Regions from separate parts of the Paenibacillus sp. FSL W8-0194 genome, predicted to be linked through region 1. Evidence: riboswitches for the same ligand, from Rfam matches in the RefSeq annotation. Region 1 holds a riboswitch; the other holds the start of a gene.
The links. Region 1 has a riboswitch for ZMP and ZTP ahead of MKY58_RS09965 (bifunctional 5,10-methylenetetrahydrofolate dehydrogenase/5,10-methenyltetrahydrofolate cyclohydrolase). Riboswitches for the same ligand answer to the same signal wherever they lie in the genome.
Positions count from the first base shown of each region.

Region 2: it holds a riboswitch for ZMP and ZTP, as region 1 does, so the genes downstream of both, rpiB (ribose 5-phosphate isomerase B) here and MKY58_RS09965 (bifunctional 5,10-methylenetetrahydrofolate dehydrogenase/5,10-methenyltetrahydrofolate cyclohydrolase) in region 1, are expected to answer to the same signal.

Region 1 is NZ_CP150205.1:2,220,514-2,229,524, forward strand. It holds gene MKY58_RS09925 (DUF779 domain-containing protein) at 1-235, shown strand, start outside; gene MKY58_RS09930 (hypothetical protein) at 523-846, shown strand; gene MKY58_RS09935 (phosphotransferase) at 1,142-2,122, shown strand; gene MKY58_RS09940 (RDD family protein) at 2,203-2,607, shown strand; gene MKY58_RS09945 (SDR family oxidoreductase) at 3,054-3,911, opposite strand; gene MKY58_RS09950 (Rrf2 family transcriptional regulator) at 4,020-4,439, opposite strand; gene MKY58_RS09955 (AraC family transcriptional regulator) at 4,679-5,596, shown strand; gene MKY58_RS09960 (GNAT family protein) at 5,639-6,229, shown strand; ZMP/ZTP riboswitch at 6,269-6,349, shown strand; gene MKY58_RS09965 (bifunctional 5,10-methylenetetrahydrofolate dehydrogenase/5,10-methenyltetrahydrofolate cyclohydrolase) at 6,413-7,267, shown strand; gene MKY58_RS09970 (cyclodeaminase/cyclohydrolase family protein) at 7,271-7,909, shown strand; gene MKY58_RS09975 (histidine phosphatase family protein) at 8,201-8,812, shown strand.
Region 2 is NZ_CP150205.1:5,507,193-5,516,203, forward strand. It holds gene glyA (serine hydroxymethyltransferase) at 1-599, opposite strand, end outside; gene MKY58_RS25465 (TIGR01440 family protein) at 669-1,277, opposite strand; gene rpiB (ribose 5-phosphate isomerase B) at 1,290-1,745, opposite strand; ZMP/ZTP riboswitch at 1,901-1,983, opposite strand; gene MKY58_RS25475 (low molecular weight protein arginine phosphatase) at 2,155-2,742, opposite strand; gene MKY58_RS25480 (manganese efflux pump MntP family protein) at 2,784-3,344, opposite strand; gene MKY58_RS25485 (L-threonylcarbamoyladenylate synthase) at 3,430-4,566, opposite strand; gene spoIIR (stage II sporulation protein R) at 4,823-5,569, opposite strand; gene MKY58_RS25495 (FtsW/RodA/SpoVE family cell cycle protein) at 5,730-6,914, opposite strand; gene MKY58_RS25500 (FtsW/RodA/SpoVE family cell cycle protein) at 7,010-8,239, opposite strand; gene prmC (peptide chain release factor N(5)-glutamine methyltransferase) at 8,328-9,011, opposite strand, start outside.

The DNA of each region.
Region 1 (9,011 bases):
TCCATTAGGCGAATTTATCGTCGGCGACAGCGACGTGCTGATGGGAGAGATCGGGGGCGCTCCTTTTTACATGAGCAAGGCCCAATACGAGTATTGGAAATTTACGCAGCTCATCATTGACGTGGTTCCGGGCCGCGGCGGCATGTTTTCGCTGGAAGGACCGGAGGGGCAAAGATTTCTGACCCGCTCCCGCGTTTTTACCGAAGAGGAGCAGCGAAAATTGAAGCTTTTGTAAAACGGCATCAAAGCTTGCAAAGCGCTTGCAATCCATGACCGGATCCAAGAGGACGAGCGGTCGACAAGAGCGGTTTTCTATGATATGGTTACCGGTAGATAAGGCATTTCGTTCCATGGAACGAAATGCCTTATCCCATATTCGGTTTTAAATGACATTAAATGTATAAAGGGCGGTGATGTGATGGTGCTCGTGCTTCCCCAGCTACGGGGGGCGAAATCCGTAGTCGAATAGACGATTGATTTTGGAGAGCATAAATGACCAATGATAAGAGGAGAGTTGTTAAAATGAAAACATGTTTTCAAGCTCTGCAGCGCACGCCAATGAATCGGACGGGCCTCAAACGTCTACGGAACTCGGGACGGCTGCCCGCGAACGTTTTCGGTTCGGGTGCAAATCATGTCCATATCCACCTGTCCGCAAGGGAATTCGCAAGATGGATCCGAAGCGGGGGAGACGGGATTGTCGAGCTGAATCTTGAAAATCATGGACCTATAACCGTTCTTCTGGAAGCGGTGCAGCGCGATCCGGTCACGCGGGAATACATTCACGCCGATTTCATCCGCGTCAAAGAAGACGAACAAGCGCAGACGCAAGTCAACGCCGGGTAGACCTCGTTTGGTCCTGTCCCGGTTGGGGTTTTTTGAATATAGCAGCACAAGAAGGCCTTCCGTACCGGGGGGCCTTTTTTAAAGAGCTGGAACAAGTCATGGGGGGATGTGGAGATGACGTGGGCCACGATCAGAGGCGATGCTCAAATTTTGAAAAAGGCAACTGCCGCCGGAACTCTTGGCCCGGATCGTTTAACTATAACCGTTTTCTCCCGCCTGCCGGCAAAAAGGCTGTGTTAATCTAATGGCATGACTACCGGTTACCTGAACCGGACCAAAAACCGAGGAGATGGACATGTACAATCGACCAACAGCTTTACGCTCCGTATTGGCTCCCGAATATTTGGAGCATTGCTTGAGCCGCCTATATGATATCGGGCCGTGGAAGCAATGCCTGTTTTGGTTAAGAGGTTTCAATGACACTTACCGGATCGAAACTCCCGACGGGTTTTATATTTTGCGCGTGTACCGTTCCGAGGTCAGTGAAAGCGACGTGAACTTTGAAGTATCTCTACTAACCGAACTCCAGGGAATGATGGATGCGACAACCAATGTATCAGAGCCTATCCCGAAGAACGATTCCACTTTGTATACCGTTTTGGATGCGCCGGAGGGGGAGCGGATTGCGGTCATTTTTCGTTATTTGAAAGGCATTGAACATCCGCTTGATGACGAAGCTTCCTGTTACGCCTTCGGCCGATCAGCCGCTGCCTTGCATGCCGCCATGGACCGGGTAACCATCGAGCAGCCGCGGTTTGAGTTGGATACGGATTTTCTTATTCAACAACCGTTAAAACGGATTAGCGAATACATAGGGATAGAACATCAAGCCGTTCCTTTTTTGCGGGAATTTGCCGTTTCATTGCAAAAACGCATCGAAATTGCGGCTGCATCCGGTTTGGATTGGGGGCTGTGCCACGGCGACATGCACGGCAACAATAACGCCTTTCTAGAAGGAGAGCAATTCACCCATTATGATTTCGAGTGGGCCGCAAAAGGCTGGAGAGCGTATGACCTTGCGCAGGTGAAGGCAAGGAAACGCCAGTCGCCGGAAAAGCAAGATGCCTTATGGAATTCGCTGATGAAAGGATATCGATCGGTCAGGCATTTCTCAGCCGAAGACGAACAAGCCATCGAGTTGTTTATCATGGCAAGGCGGTTTTGGGTGATGGGATTGGATGTCGCCTTTATCCATCAGGATACGGGGGCCCTTGATTATGGCGAAGGATGGCTTCACGGCTTTCTTGAGGAATTCCGTCACGCGGATCATCGGTAAAATATCCGGCAACGATTAACGGATGCTTACATATGCTTAAAAGAATGATTCAATCAAACCGTTAAGGAGCGAGCTAAGTTATGCAAGCGGGATTTTGGATTAGGCTCGGAGCGATGTTGTTGGATGCCCTCATCGTCGGATTGCCTTTGGTCATCCTTTCTTTGCTGATTACCGGCGGAAGACCCAATGAAGAATATGTGACCAATATATTGTCCTTTTTGTATTCGTTGCTGGTGCCTGTTTTTTGGGACGGATATACGGTCGGTAAGCGGATTTGCGGGATCAAAATTAGAAAAGTGCAGGACCATGCTCCGCCCGGGATCGGAACCATGCTGCTGCGCCATGTCGTTGGAGGCATCATCTATGGCCTGACGTTTGGGATCGGCACGATCATTAGCGCGTTCATGGTTGCGCTGCGGGAAGATAAGCGATCGATTCACGATTTTATTGCCGGGACGGAAGTCGTGCATGATGAGTTTTCGTAGACGGATCATTTTGGTTGGCCGTCCAATGTACCGATCAAGAATCCATAGCGGGCAAATATGCGGCCGACGACATGATGACAACGCTGGACGTATCCTTGAAAAACATCGATCTTTATTTTACACCAATCCGGATTATGTGGTGGAAAAGGGCTTATAATTGGCCCTTCTCCAATTTCTCAATTAAGGTGGGAAGGTCCATTCCAAGATTCTTGCGTTCCTCCTGATCTCGAACATAAATAGGGGGGATTTTGAACATTGGATAAGGTTTCCCAAAAGTCGCTACGCATCCACAATGAGGACAAGAAGAAGGTGGAGATGTTATCTTCACCTGTATTTGTAAGTCATGCTCGCTTTCCAATATACCGTAAATTTTTAAACGAGATAGATTGAGTATGTCCATTGTGATACCTTCTGTCTTACAAAAAAATGGGCTGCATGTCCATGACTTAGCCTTGCAAGGCTTTTATGACGATCTCTTTAAGAGGCGTTTGAAATCCAATTAGCTTTTGTAAATCATCGGTCGTTCTTGCCATTTTCCCCTCTGCAATTGTGTTATAGATAAAAGCCGTGGTTTCAGCAAAAGATTCCGGCATACCTGCTCGAACGAGTATGTTCTTCTCTTCTTCGAAGGAAACCGATTGATGGACAACACTTTTCCCAGAAACTTCGGAAAGAATTTCAGCCAAATCATCAAAGCTCCAAGGATAATTGGAAACAAGGTTGTATTCCTTGTTCTCATGTCCATCCTCTGTCAGAACTGTGGCGGCAGCAAGAGCCAGATCACTACGGCTAACCGAATTCACTTTTCCCTTATTGGCATTCGTAATGATCGCCCCGTTTTCTACGTTTGCTTTTAGTGATGGATTGACAAAAAACTCTGTATAACCGCCGTTACGCAAGAAGGTGTATGGAATATTCGTCGTGCGAATCGCATACTCCGTAGCCATATGAACGAGAGCGAATGGATTGTCCTCGGCAAAAGCAAAGCCGGTATAGGCAATTTGCTTAATACCTGCATCTCGGGCGGCTTTTACGACATTGGCATGTTGGACGACACGTAATGGATCATCCGTCTCTGAACTTGAGATAAACAGTAGTTTGGTTCCGTCAACAAATGCATTGTGAAGAGATTCTGGGTTATTATAATCTCCCTGACGGACTTCAATGCCAAACTCCGCAAGCGCAGAGGCTTTTTCGAGATTGCGTGCGACTGCAACAATTTGATTTGTCGGAACCTTTTTGAGCAAATGTTGAATAACGAGACCTCCAAGTTGACCTGTTGCTCCTGTAACAATAATCTTCATGGGCTGATTTTCCTTTCGTTATTTATCTATAATCAAGTTATAATCAAAATTGTTATAATGACTTTGATTATAACGAGATCAAAAAAAATGGCTCAGTAAAACACCATTCTATTTGCCCAATTCTGTAACTATTTGTCTCAATGAAACCTGAGCTAACCTCTGTTCCATTGCTGATTGAGCCGCTCTCATTTCTGACCGTAGAACAGCTACGATATTTTTTCCTATCGGACAATTTGGATCTGGTTCTGCATGTATATTGAACAACTCACCATTGTCAATAACTTCCACTGCATTGTATACGTCCAGCAACGTGATCTCTTCCAAGTTCTTCAGCAAAAATGCTCCTCCCACTCCTGGGCGTACATCAAGCAGTCCTGCTTTTTTGAGTTTGGCAAGAATATTGCGAATGATAACTGGATTGGTCTTTACGCTCGCTGCAATGAAATCCCCAGTACAAAGCGAGGGGCTTAAATGTATCAAACAGAGAACATGAACTGCAACCGAGAAACGACTGCTTAATTTTTTCATTTGTTTCACCCTCTTGTTATAACCATTATAGTTATACCGGATTCAAAATTCAATAACTTGTAGATCAGTCCACCACAAGTTCCGATTTTATCATACAACTACAAAAAAGTGGCTCCTGATTTTTTTCTGAAAAAAGATGCCAAAAGCGTTCCTGCCCCGAAGATTCGGTAATCCGAAGGGCTTGTCATCGTGTATAATTTTGGTAACAGATTCCGGAAAAGGCGGGGAACCCGAGCGTGATGAACGAGGAATACAAGCACAGGATCGATTCGGTGATCCGATATATCGAAGAACACAGCAGCCAAAAATTGACGTTGGAAGATCTGGCAAGCGTTGCGAATTTTTCAAAATACCATTTCTCCCGCATTTTTACGGCCATGACGGGCGTAACGCCGGTGGCGTTTTTGAGCCGGAAAAGGCTGGAGAAGTCGGTGCGGCTGTTGAGGGAAACGAATATGACGGTGTTGGCGATCGCGGGCGAATGCGGGTTCGAGTCGCTGTCGGCATATCACGCGCTGTTCAAAAAGCACTACGGAACAACGCCCAACGAGGTGCGGAAGGCACGAACCCAATACAGCAATATTTCGCAATGGGCAAGCAATATGCAGGAGGAGACCGCGTCCCAAACGGCCTACAATGAAAACCGTAAGAGATCATTGCTAGGAAGGACGTGGGATCGGATGATCGCCCTAAAAGAATTAACCCCCCTTAACGTCGCATATGTCCGCCATGTGGGAAGTTATCTCGACACGGGCGCCGCATGGGACAAACTTGGCCGTTGGGCCTACGAACGGGGGATAACCCCGCCAAGCCAGCAGTTTATCGGCATTTCGCTGGATGATGCCGGGCTGGTGGACGAATATTCCTGCCGGTACGACGCTTGCGTCACGCTGCCCGAAGGTTGGACGCCGGATTCCGCGGACCCGCCGGTGCAGTTTAAGTCGCTGTCCGGGGGCACGTATGCGGTATACCCTTTTTACGACACCATCGATAAATTCGTGTTGGCGTATCAAAACGTCTTCGGCCTTTGGCTGCCGAACAGCGGCTATGAACCCGACGACCGGCCATGCCTGGAATTTTGCCTGAACGATCCTGCGCGGGATGCGGAGGGAAAATGCAGGGTGGACTTGTACGTGCCGATTAAAAATAAAATTTAAAGACATTGCAAGGCAGAACGCCTGGAGCTTGGAGGAATGAAAATGAATTTCGAGGCGGCATTCGGCCGGTTTCCGGTAATCGCGTCAGACAGGCTCGTGTTAGGCAAAATCGGAGAGGAGCATTTGGAGGAACTGTTCGAAATCTATGACAATGACAACGTGTTTACATACTGCGGCATCATTCCGAAGCATAACAAAAATACGGTCAAGTCCATGATCGGACATTTCGAACGGGATTTCCTCAAAAAAAGCCGGATCAAATGGGGCATTTTTGCGGTGGAGGAACCCGGCAAGCTGCTCGGCATCATCGAAGCGTTCGATTGGAACCAGAAGGTCAATTCGCTTTCCGTGGGTTATTTTCTGGCGGAACGGCATTATGGAAAAGGCATTGCGACGGAAGCGCTGCAAATACTCACCCGGTTTTTGTTCGAGGAGGCCCTCGTCAACCGGATTCAGGCCGAAGTGATGCCGCCGAACGAAGCTTCCAAAAGGGTGCTTGCCAAAAACGGATTCCGGAAAGAAGGATTGCTGAGACAAGCTACGTTATGGTCCGGAAAAGGGGTCGTCGATCTTGAAATTTACGGCAAATTGAAGGAAGACGCCGCGAAAGAACCCGGATGGGCAAAAATATGACGTATCAACGCCGATTTTGTGCTATACTAGAGACAACTTCAAGCCGTGTGTGACTGGCGTAACGTGGGGAACCACGAGGGAGCACATGGATCATAACAGCCGTACGCCTGGGCGAAAGTATTTGGAGGGGATTCCTTTCCGAATGCTTTTTTTTGTTTGAAACCAAAATCGGAGGCGACAGAAATGAGCATGCTGCTAAAAACGAAACCGCTGGCGAGCGAGGTGTCGGAATCGATCATCGAAGAGGTGAACCGCTTCAAGGCAAAAGGGATTCACCCCCGGCTGTCTGTCATTTTGGTAGAAGGCGATCCGGCATCGGCATATTACGCGAAAGCCAAAGAGAAAAAAGCCCAACAGCTGGGCATCGCGTTCGACCTGATTTCGTTTACGCCGGAGGTGAGCGAGCAGCGCCTGCTGGACGAAATCGAAAAATTGAACCAAAATCCGGCCGTGCACGGCATCATGCTGGAGCTGCCGCTCCCCAAACATATCCGCCTGCAAACCTGCTGCGACGCCATTGCACCGGAAAAAGACGTCGACGGCATTTCATCGGCGAACAAGCTGGCCTGCATGACGGGGGCAACCGGCATTTATCCGGCGACGCCGCAGGCATGCATTCGGATCGTCAAACATTTCGGGTTTTCGCTGCAAGGGAAAAACGTGGTGCTGGTCGGGCACGGGGAAACCGTCGGAAGGCCTTTGATGCAGATGCTGCTCCGCGAAAACGCGACCGTCACCGTTTGCCATTATTACACGCAAAATCTCGCCAAACATATCGCGGGCGCGGATATTTTGATGACCGCCACCGGCTGCGCCGGGCTGATTACGGCCGATATGCTGCATCCCGAGCTGGTCGTGATCGATGCCGGCATTTCCGAAACGCCGAGCGGCATCGTGGGAGACGCGGTTCCCGAAGCGGTGGAAGCGGCCAAAGCGGTAACGCCTGTACCGGGCGGAGTGGGGACGTTAACGACCGTTCTGTTGTTCGAAAATTTGTTGCATGCCATCCGGCTGCAGCAGCCATCGAAAGAGGTGTAGCGCATGAACGGACAGAATCACGTTTTTGATCAGCCGATCCGCGAATTTTTGCATTCGGCCGCTTCCAGTGCGCCGACGCCGGGCGGGGGAAGCGTTGCGGCATTGGCTGCGGCCCTGGGGGCGTCCATGGGCTCCATGGTGGCGAACATTACGAGCGGACCGAAGTTTGAGCAGGTGCGGGAACAAATGGCGGAAATCGTGAAGCTGATGCAGGACGCAATGACCGAAGCCGAAACCTTTTTGAAAAAGGACATCGAATCCTTTAACGGTTACATGGCCGCGCTTGGGCTCCCCAAAGCATCGGAGGAGGAAAAGCGGCAGCGCTCCATCGCTTTGCAGCAAGCGGCGGTGCAGGCGGCTTCCGTGCCCCTGCATCTCATGAAACGCTGCCTGGAAGTCATGGCCGCCTTGGCATCGGTCACCGAACAAGTCAATAAAAACGTCATTTCCGATCTCGGCATCGCCTTGTTCATGCTCGACGCGGCGGTTCAATCGGCTTGGATCACCGTCGAGATTAATCTTGGCAGCATCAAGGATGCCGGCGTGCGAGCCACGTTCCAGGAAACGGGTGCGGAGCTTTCGGCGCGGTCGGCGGAGCTGAAAAATCAAGTATTGGAGCGGATCCGGGAGAGGCTGGCGTAACGGATCGATCGCAGGCTTGCGGGAGCAGGTCGTTGCTCGAATCCATTCGGAAGCCAAGCTGCCGCGGGCCCACTAGCTTGAAGCGGCGTGCCGGCCCTGGTAACGAGGCTTGAACGTACATTTCCGGGAGGCTGTGCGGGGAAGCTGCTTGCGTACCGGCATAGCGGAGCGGACCGAAACAAGGAATTTCGAAATTTCGTGCTTGAGGATGGCAAAAAAACGGGATATTCCACATACGTTTAGTTAAGACGTCTCATGGCGCACGGAATTCAATCGACAGGTGGTTCGTCAATGGGCACAACTTTTTTTCTGGTACGGCACGCCATAAAAGAAAAAGCCGTCGGGGACGTTCCGCTCACCCCTAAGGGCGTGCTGCAAGCTCAAGCGACGGCCGGCCGTTTTTGCCATTTGCCTATCTCAGCCGTCTATTCCAGCCCGCTTCGAAGGGCGCAAGAGACCGCCGGATGCATTGCCCAAGCGACAGCATCGGCCGTTCGCGTGGACAGTCGTTTGAGGGAGCGCGCGAATTGGGGGGATTTGCCCGGACAAAGTTTTGAAGCGTTTGTCGCCATGTGGGAGCGGTGTACGCGTGATCCGGAATATTTGCCGCCCGTCGGGGATTCGGCGAAGCAAGCGGGGGAGCGGTTAAACTCCTTATTATCGGAACTGGGCGCGGAGCACGCCGCTGAAAGTCAAATTGTATTGGTCACGCATGGAGGGCTGATCACCGACTTTTTGGTGCATGCCTTTTCCGAAGAAGCTTTGGAGGTTTGGCATCCGAATTTCGCTGCCGTCCAAAGCGAGTTGATTCCCGAATGCTCCATTACGACGCTTATATATGAATGCGGGACTTATGCCATCGCGGACTTTGCATCCGTCGATCATTTGAAATCAGTCCGCTAACTTAAAATCGGCGATATTTAACAACCGGCAATCCGCCGGTGTTTTTGTTTTTGAACAGGAAAATGGCGGTCGGACCCGGAAGTTACTATGAATCGGTCCTGAATGAAAATATGTACGTAAATCGCAAGGTTGGTTGGGCGTTATAAATTCTTACAGATTGGCAAAAAGCGTTCAACGGGCAAATCGCCTGCTAAAAGAG
Region 2 (9,011 bases), 2.8 Mb from region 1:
TGCGCCATGTCGACCATGAACAACGCGCCCACGTCGGTTGCGATCGAAGCGAAAGCTTCGAAATCGATCGTGCGCGGATACGCGCTGGCGCCGGCAACGATCAAACGCGGACGGTGTTTGAACGCGGCTTTGCGCACTTCGTCGTAATCGATCAGGAAGTTGTCTTCGCGAACGCCGTAAGCGACGAAGTTATACAAAAGGCCGGAGGCGTTGACCGGGCTGCCGTGCGTCAAATGTCCGCCGTGGGCCAGGTTCATGCCGAGCACCGTGTCGCCGGGTTTGATCGCGGCAAGATATACCGCCATGTTCGCTTGTGCGCCGGAATGCGGCTGCACGTTGACGTGTTCGGCGCCGAACAGCTGCTTCGCGCGGTCGCGGGCGATATCCTCGACGATATCGACGCGCTCGCATCCGCCGTAATAACGTTTGCCCGGATAACCTTCCGCATATTTGTTCGTGAGGACGGAGCCCATGGCCTCCATCACCGCTTCGCTGACAATGTTTTCGGAAGCGATCAGCTCGATGTTGCTGCGCTGGCGCTTCAGCTCCAGATTCATCGCATCCAATACCGCAGGGTCCTTTTTACGCAATTGATCCATCTTCTTGTTCCTCCCTTAAAATAAACTTTCCTATTTTTTTGTGCATGAACGCTGTCCAATCCCCGACGTTTAATCGCAAGCGGAGGCGTTGCCCGCATCCTGCCCGGGCGAGATGCGGTACACCGCACGCTCGCCGCCGATCAGCTTCGGCCGGGTGAAGGCGGTATTCACGCGCGCCTCCCCCACATATCGAAGCTTGGTGCGGTAAGGCACGGCCACGCGCCGCAAATGCATCCCGATCAATGTTTCTCCGATGTCGATCCCCGCATCCGCTTCGATCGTTTCGGCCAAACACGGCTCCTTCATGGAGCGGTATGCCGCGCTGGCCATGGAACCTCCGGCCTTCGGCACCGGTACGGCCGCCACTTCGGTCAGCCGCAAAGCGGCAAGAAGGGAACGCTCCACGACAAGCGCCCGGTTCAAATGCTCGCAGCACTGGAACGCGAGCTCGAAACCGAACTCGCGGCTGACTTCCCGGATGCCTTCCAGCAGCTCCTGCGCCACTTCAAGCGCCCCCGAGGTGCCGATCCGCCGGCCCGCCACTTCGCTCGTGCTGGTTCCAACCACGACGACCTTGCCGGGGCCAAGCCCGGCCGCTTCCGCCAGCTCGCGCAAAATGGCCGACACTTGCTCTTTTAGCGAAACTTCCGCCGGAATGCCTTGTTCGGAAAATTCCATGCGAATACCTCCCTAGCGCTGCAGATAACGGTCCTCGATCGCTTTGATTTTGCCGACGCGCTGCGTATGGCGCTCTCCGCTGCTGAACGGCGTATCGAGCCAGATTTTCGCGATTTCCTGCGCCAGGCCGGGGCCGATGACGCGCTCGCCCATCGCCAGCACGTTCGAATCGTTGTGCTCCCGGGTCGCTTTGGCGGAAAATACGTCATGCACCAGCGCGCAGCGAATGCCCGGAACCTTGTTGGCCGCGATGCTCATGCCGATCCCCGTACCGCAAATCAGAATGCCGCGATCAGCCTCACCCGAGGCAACCTGCTCGCATACAGGCAGGGCATAGTCCGGATAATCCACGGAGTCAGCGCAGCTGCACCCCACGTCCACGACCTCGTGGCCCATTTCCTGAATAACGGCGATGATGTCTTCTTTCAAACGCACTCCCGCGTGATCTGTTCCCACAGCAATCTTCATGTTTCGAAAAACCTCCCTGAATGTCGTGCTTTTGTGACTTCTTGTACATTATACCCTATTTCAAAGCCACAAGATGAAAATACCTTCATGGGGATGCCTGCAAAATCCTCCCTATGAATACAAAAAAGAGCAGTCCGCGGATAACCGCAGAATTGCTCTTTTGCCCAGGCGACCGGCCGTATCATCCGGTGCTCCATCGTGGTTTCATCCACAGTTGTCGCCAGTTACACCGGATCCAAGGTTTTTCACAACCATCATAAATCATTAGACGGCGAAAAGCAAGCAATTTCGGTGCTTGCTCCGCCTGCCGGAGGCGCACCGGGGAAACGTGCAGCCTGGGCCGCTGTATCCCTTGAAGAGGTTCGTTGACGCGCCCCGGATCAAACCGAAGCCGATCCCCACGCTTTGCTTACGAAGCGCGATAAGCTTCCAGCTTATCCAGCAAACGTTCGATCGCGGCCCGGATTTCTGCCGCGGCCAAATCATAATCCTCCCGGGACCCCCCGAACGGGTCGGAAATATCGAAGCTCGGCACGCGCTGCTGGATTTCGATCAAGCGTTCCCGCTCCGCATCGGTCAGCTCCTGTCCGAGCGAGCGTTTGACCTCCCAGGTCGCGTAAAGGCCGTCCAGTTCTTTCAGGTCGTTCAGCACGCCTTCGTCGTCTTCCACGTATTCCTTCAGCGTGAACACTTTGTCCGCCGCATGCGGAAAGTTGCGGATGACCTGCTGCTTATGGCTTTGGGTCAGCGTAAGGATCAAGTCGGACCAATCGACCGCTTCCGGCTTCAACGATTTCGAAGTCAGGCGGTCGCCGATCTCATGGTCGCGCAATACTGCCTCCGCATGCCGCGACATCGACATGCCGTCCATGGCCGCGACGCCGGCGGAACGGGCTTCCACGTCGATGCCGCGGTCCTTGGCCATTTTGCGGAGAAGGGCTTCCGCCATCGGGCTGCGGCACGTGTTCCCTGTACACACAAACAAGATATGCTTCACGTCTATCGCACCTCCCGGATTGTTCTTTGGCGATTATTGTATCAAAAGATAAAGGCGAGGCCAAATGCCAGCAGGATCACGCCTCCCAGCGCCTCCCCGAAATCCCCCAGGTTGCGGCTTGCCCTCCGGCCCAGCAGGAGTCCCATGACCGACATCACTCCGCCGCTGATGCCGAAGGCAAGCACGGTGACGATCAAATTGCTCTGGAACATCCCGAGCGACAGCCCGACGGAAAAGGAATCCACGCTGACGCTTAAGGCGAACAACAACATGCCCGGCAGCGACCGGTGGTCGATCATCCGGGTCTCTCCGCTTTTGAAAGAGCCGAATACCATGTGAACGCCGAGCAGGATGAGCAGTCCCCCGGCAACATAGTCGGCTACCTGTCCAAGCAGGGAGCTCATGTATTGTCCGGTATACATGCCGATCAGGGGCATCAGGATATGAAACAAGCCGATCAGCACGCTGATCTTCAGCACGTGCAGCAGGCGAATCCCTTTCATGCCGATTCCGATCCCCAGGGAAAATGCGTCCATTCCAAGTGCCGCGGCCATCATCAGGATCGCGATCAGCTGACCCAAACCGGCGGGTGTCTCCAACATTCCCATTCCTCCATGTCCGTTAGGTTCTTGTACAACCATATGCGGACAGGTGGACAATCATGACTTGTACGTTGTGGCGGCCAAGCTACCGATCGGCCCGCCCAAGCCTGACGACGTCCTGTCCCGCCGCCTTGCGGAGGCGGTTCATGATCGCCGCGCCGATGCCGTCTTCCGGGCAAGCCTCGGATAAAATAAAACCGACTCCCTCTTCGTCCATGCGGCGCAGGGCGGCATACAGGCGATGCGCAGCGGCGCTCAAATCGGACAGGCTCCCCAGCGACTCGACGCAATCGGCCTGATAGCGGCCGATATGCTCCTCGAACGCAAGGACCCCGGTCCGTTCGCCGCGGGCAGCGGCTTCCCGCAAATGGCGGGCAATCCAATCGGACACTTCGGACGCCGAAGGTCCCGTGACGATGCGGAGCGCGCCCTGGGGAGCATAATGCGTATATTTCATTCCCGGAGCTCTCGGCGCCTGGACAGGCTCGCTTCCGGACTCCGGCAGAAGCGCCGGATCCAAACGCGCCGGCGCTCCCGCCGCCTGCGACAGCTGCTCCAGCGTCACGCCGCCCGGCCGAAGGACGGTCACGATGCCGTCCTCCGCCACCTGAACGACGGTCGACTCGACGCCGACGCCGGTCGCGCCGCCGTCGACGATGCCGCCGATGGCGCCGGCAAGGTCCTCCAGCACGTGGCCGGCCAGCGTCGGGCTCGGCCGTCCCGAGCGGTTCGCGCTCGGCGCCGCCACGGGACAGCCGGATTCTTCGATGAGCGCCAGCGCGACCGGATGATCCGGCATCCGAATCCCGACCGTGTCCAGTCCCGCGGTCACGCGGTGCGAAAGCGCGCCGGACCGTACCGGCAGCACGATCGTGAGCGGTCCCGGCCAAAAGGCTTCCATCAGCCGCCGCGCCGCCGGGCTAACTTCCTTTACCAGCCCGTCCAGCTGATCCTTCCGCGATATATGTACGATCAGCGGATTATCCGACGGTCTGCCTTTCGCCCTGAATACCGCTTCAACCGCTGCCGTGGAACGGGCGTCTGCGCCAAGGCCGTATACCGTTTCGGTCGGAAAAGCGACCACGCCTCCTTCCCGAAGAATGGCCGCCGCCGGTTTAAGCGCTTCTTTCAGCCTGCCGGGCTCGGAGAGAAGCTCCGGACCGATACGCCAATAAGGCGTGACCGATGTCCCCGAAACCGTCTCTTGATCTGTTCGTTCCATGTTTATCCCTGTCTTTCTGTCTGATGTTCATCCCAATATTTAAAAAAGACCCAAATTCGAACCACGGCTTTGCCTCAGGCTTTTCAGCCGATCAGCGACCCGTCGAGCAGCCCCCTAACGCGCATATTGCCGTGATTATGAAGTTGAGCCGTTTGACCGATGAAATGGTTTATCCATTCCTTATCTTATCACACCTGAAACGATGGTTGTATCTCCCGCCCGGGCCGCCGTCCGGAAAACGCCGGATGCGAAAATGTCAAAACAAAGCCTTGAACCAGCTGAAGATCCCTTCGAGCATGTCCCAGAGAAAAAAGCGGACTTCCGGTTCGGATGCTTTGACCGGCGCTTGATCTGCGGCTTTTGCGGATTGGCTTCCCGGCTCCCCCGGGCTGTAGGACGTTTTTTTCGTTTTGCCCGACAACTCTTTGGACGATTCCGCTTTCGCCGCAGCGGGTTTTGCCGCCGCGTCGCCGCTTCCCGCATCGATGAAGCAAAGCGGCGGGAACAGCACGCACCACCAGTTCTGGCCTTTGCCTTCGCCCAGCGTGATCCGCAGCGCTTCATAGTTTCCCGCAGGATACACGGTGCCCCCGTACAATTTCGTCGGGAAAGGCACAACGCCGAGTTCCACGCGGTAACCGTAGCCGATCCCCCGCTCTTCCAGCTCTCTGCCTACCAAGTCATGAAGCTCGGGCAAATGTTCGCGGATCGTTGCGCGAGCGGCCTCCAGACTTTGCGGATCCTCCAAATCCTGTACCCAGGCATCCATTTGCTCTACCACCGCATCCCGGATTTGCCGCTTGACGAGCTGGTCGTCCGGATGATCGGAATTGGCCAGGATGCGCAGCCGGATCGATTCCCCCGGAATCGGCCCGCCGGCGACGGCCGCGTCCGTTTTTTGCGCTTCCCAAGTCATGGCGAGCATCAATAAGATACAAAAAATAATGACGGTATTCTTCACCAAAGACCGGAGACGGTCTCCTTTTTCGTTATGATTCCACATGCCGTTCATGCCCCCTCTATCAAATCCTGCTATGATACTGACCAGTATGGCCGGAAATGATAGAGTCTAAACCTGGCAATCTATGAATCTAGCGAAATAGTACAAAAGACCGTTCTCCCATTACCTTTGAAGGTCAGGGAAAACGGTCCACTTGTCCGTGTCAGGCCTGTTTGGCGGCCGCAGCTTTCTGCGGCGCCGGGGCGAAAATATCCTCGCTCACCTCGTGGCCGTGCACGCGCACGCTCATCACGATGCCGATGCTGGCCATATTGATGAGCAGCGACGTACCGCCGTAGCTGATAAACGGCAGCGTAATCCCCGTCAGCGGCATGAGCCCGATAAAGGCGCCAATGTTTTCGAAAATCTGGTAAAGCATCATCGACACGACCCCGACGATCAGCAGCGGCCCTGCCCGGTCCCGGCATTCGAGGCAAATCAGGATCATGCGGTGAATCAATATGAAATACAGCAGCAGAACGACCGACGATCCGACAAACCCGAACTCCTCCGCGATTTCTACGAAAATCGAGTCGGAATACGTGTAAGGCACGCGGCCGGACTGGACCGACGTCCCCTGCATGTACCCTTCGCCCATCATGCCTCCGGAAGCGATGGCAAGTTTGGCGTTTTTCGTATGGTACGAGGCTTTGGCCGTCGCTTTGTCCGGAACCAGCCAAGGGTCGATCCGTTCCGTCCAATGTTCTCGCCCGATGTCTTTCAAGAATTTTTCGATATTGTCATGAAAGTGAATATAAGAGAAAATCCCGCCGACGGCGACCGCTCCCAAAATAATGAGGGCCAGAAACGCATGCAGGAACTTGATGTTCCCAACCCACAGCAGCCCGAGCAAAATGAGCACATAGCTGAGCGCGTTCCCAAGGTCGTTTTGGATCATAACCAGCGCAAACGGAATAAAGGTCAGCCCCCCGATCGGCAGCACGTCCCTCCATAGGGAAAGCTTGGGTTTGGGCCTTTTCATCAACAAATACGTCAGGAATATGATCAAAATGAGCTTGAACAGCTCGGCCGGCTGCAGGCTGAATCCTCCGAATTTGAACCAGCCCTGGGCCCCGTTTACGTCCGATCCCAAAAAGTTGACCGCGACCAATAACGCGTTGCCGAACAAATAAATATATAACGCATACTTGACGAGCAACTTATAATCCAGTAACACCAGCCCGAAAAAAACGACAAAAGCCAAGATGTAATACTGGAGCATTTTGATGTGGGAGCCTGCGAACTTGGTATCCGTAGTAACGCTGTATATTGCCATGATGCTGACGCCCATGAAAATCATAAGTATAAAGACGACGACGTAATCCACTTTTTTTAGCTTCTGAAGCATCTGCTATCCCCCTGATGCGGGCCTCTCCCGCCCTTCTTGCCGTGATCCTTGCCGAAAACTCACTGTACTATTGTAATGGAATAGCAGCCCCATATTCAATTCCTGTTAAATCCATCGCGAAGACGCCGGAGCAAACGGCCGTACCGGCCGCCTTTCTCCATGCTTTCCGGAAGCGGAAACGGCTCTTCCTCCTCTTGCCCATGAATCCGGATGCTCATAACAACCCCGATGCTCACCATATTGATGACCAGCGAGGTCCCCCCGTAACTGATAAAAGGGAGCGTGATCCCGGTCAGCGGCATCAGGCCGATAAAAGCCCCGATGTTGACGAATATCTGATAAACGAACATCGCGATGATGCCCGTGATCAAATACGGCCCGGCCCGGTCGCGGCAATCGGCCGCGATCAGCACCATCCGGTGGATCAGGATAAAATAAAGCAGCAGCAGCACCGACGAGCCGATAAAGCCGTATTCCTCGGCGATCTGCACGAAAATCGAGTCGGCATAAGCCAGCGGCACGCGCTCCGATTGGATCGTCGTGCCTTTCATGTACCCTTTGCCTTCGATGCCTCCCGAACCGATGGCCAGCTTGGCGTTGTACGTTTGCCAGCTGACGTCGCGGGAGGCGAGATCCGGCACCAGCCACGGGTCGAACCGGGCGATCCAGTGTTTTTTGCCGAGATCATCCCTAATCAGTTTGACCGCCTTGTCATGATAATGGATGTAAGCCTGAATGCCCCCGAAAATGGCGGCAGAGGCGATCGCCAGCGCGATAAACGCATGCGAATATTTGATGTTGCCGACCCACAGCAGCCCCGCCAAAATGACCATGTAACTGAGGGCGTTGCCCAGGTCGTTCTGCAGCATCACCAGCGCCCAGGGAACCAGCGTGACAAGGCCGAGCGGGACCACGTCCCGCCAGAACAGCAGTTTGTTTTTGCGCTTGCGGACCAGCAGGAAGGAAATGAAAATGGTGAGAAACAGTTTGAACAATTCCGCCGGCTGCAGGCTGAGCCCGCCCGGAAGCGTGATCCACCCTTTGGCCCCGTAATATTCGTTGCCGAATAACAGCACCAGCACGAGCAGCATCAGGCCGAACAAATAGATATATAAGGCATACCTGACCAGCAGCTTGTAGCTGATCAGCGAGAAACTCAAAAAAGCCGCGAATCCGACCACGTAATAAACGGCCATTCGCTCCGAATAATGTCCGATTTTGGGCCTGCCGGCCGTGACGCTGTAGATGGAAAGCAAGCTGAACGCCATCAACGCAAGCAGGATGAAAATGATGGACATGTCCATGCGTTTGAATTTCTGCAGCATGCGGCATCCTCCAATATGTTTTGGATTTGGCGAAATTCCCCAAGCCTCAATACCTCTATTGTAGTTTAAACCGGATGCAAAGAAAAATTTACCTCAGGCGCGGCACGTTGGAGACGCCGATCACGTGGCGCTCGATGCCGGCGAGGTCAGGGACGATGATGATTTCGTCCCAATGGCCGGCGGCGCGAAGGAGCTGCGCGACTTCGCGGGCCTGCCCCTGCCCGAGCTCGAAGGCGATGAGCCGGGGCGGGGCCTGGAGCAGCGTCAGCTGCTCCATCATGAGGCGGTACGGCGCGAGTCCGTCTGTGCCGCCGTCAAGTGCGGTGCGCGGCTCGTGGTCGCGCACCTCCCGCTGCAGGCCGGCAATGTCGGCCGCAGGAATGTACGGCGGGTTGGACACCAGAATGTCCAACCATTCCCCCGCAAACGGTTCAAGCAGGTTGCCTTCCAGGAAGGCAACCTGCGCGCCGTTTGCGGCGGCGTTGCGCGCGGCCACCTGCAGCGCGCTTGCCGAGATGTCGCTGGCACGGACATGCCAGCGCGGGGCGTGCAGCGCCAGCGTGACCGCGATGGCGCCGCTGCCCGTGCCGATGTCGGCGCACTCGAGCCGCCGCTCGGCGCCGTTTTTGCCCGATGCCCCTTCACCGGAGGCATCGGGTCCGCCTGGAGCGCCGCTTCGCGCGGCGCCCTCCGGCCATAAACGTCCGGCCTGCGTCAGCACGGCCTCCACGAGCAGCTCCGTTTCCGGCCGCGGTATGAGCACGGCCGGCGT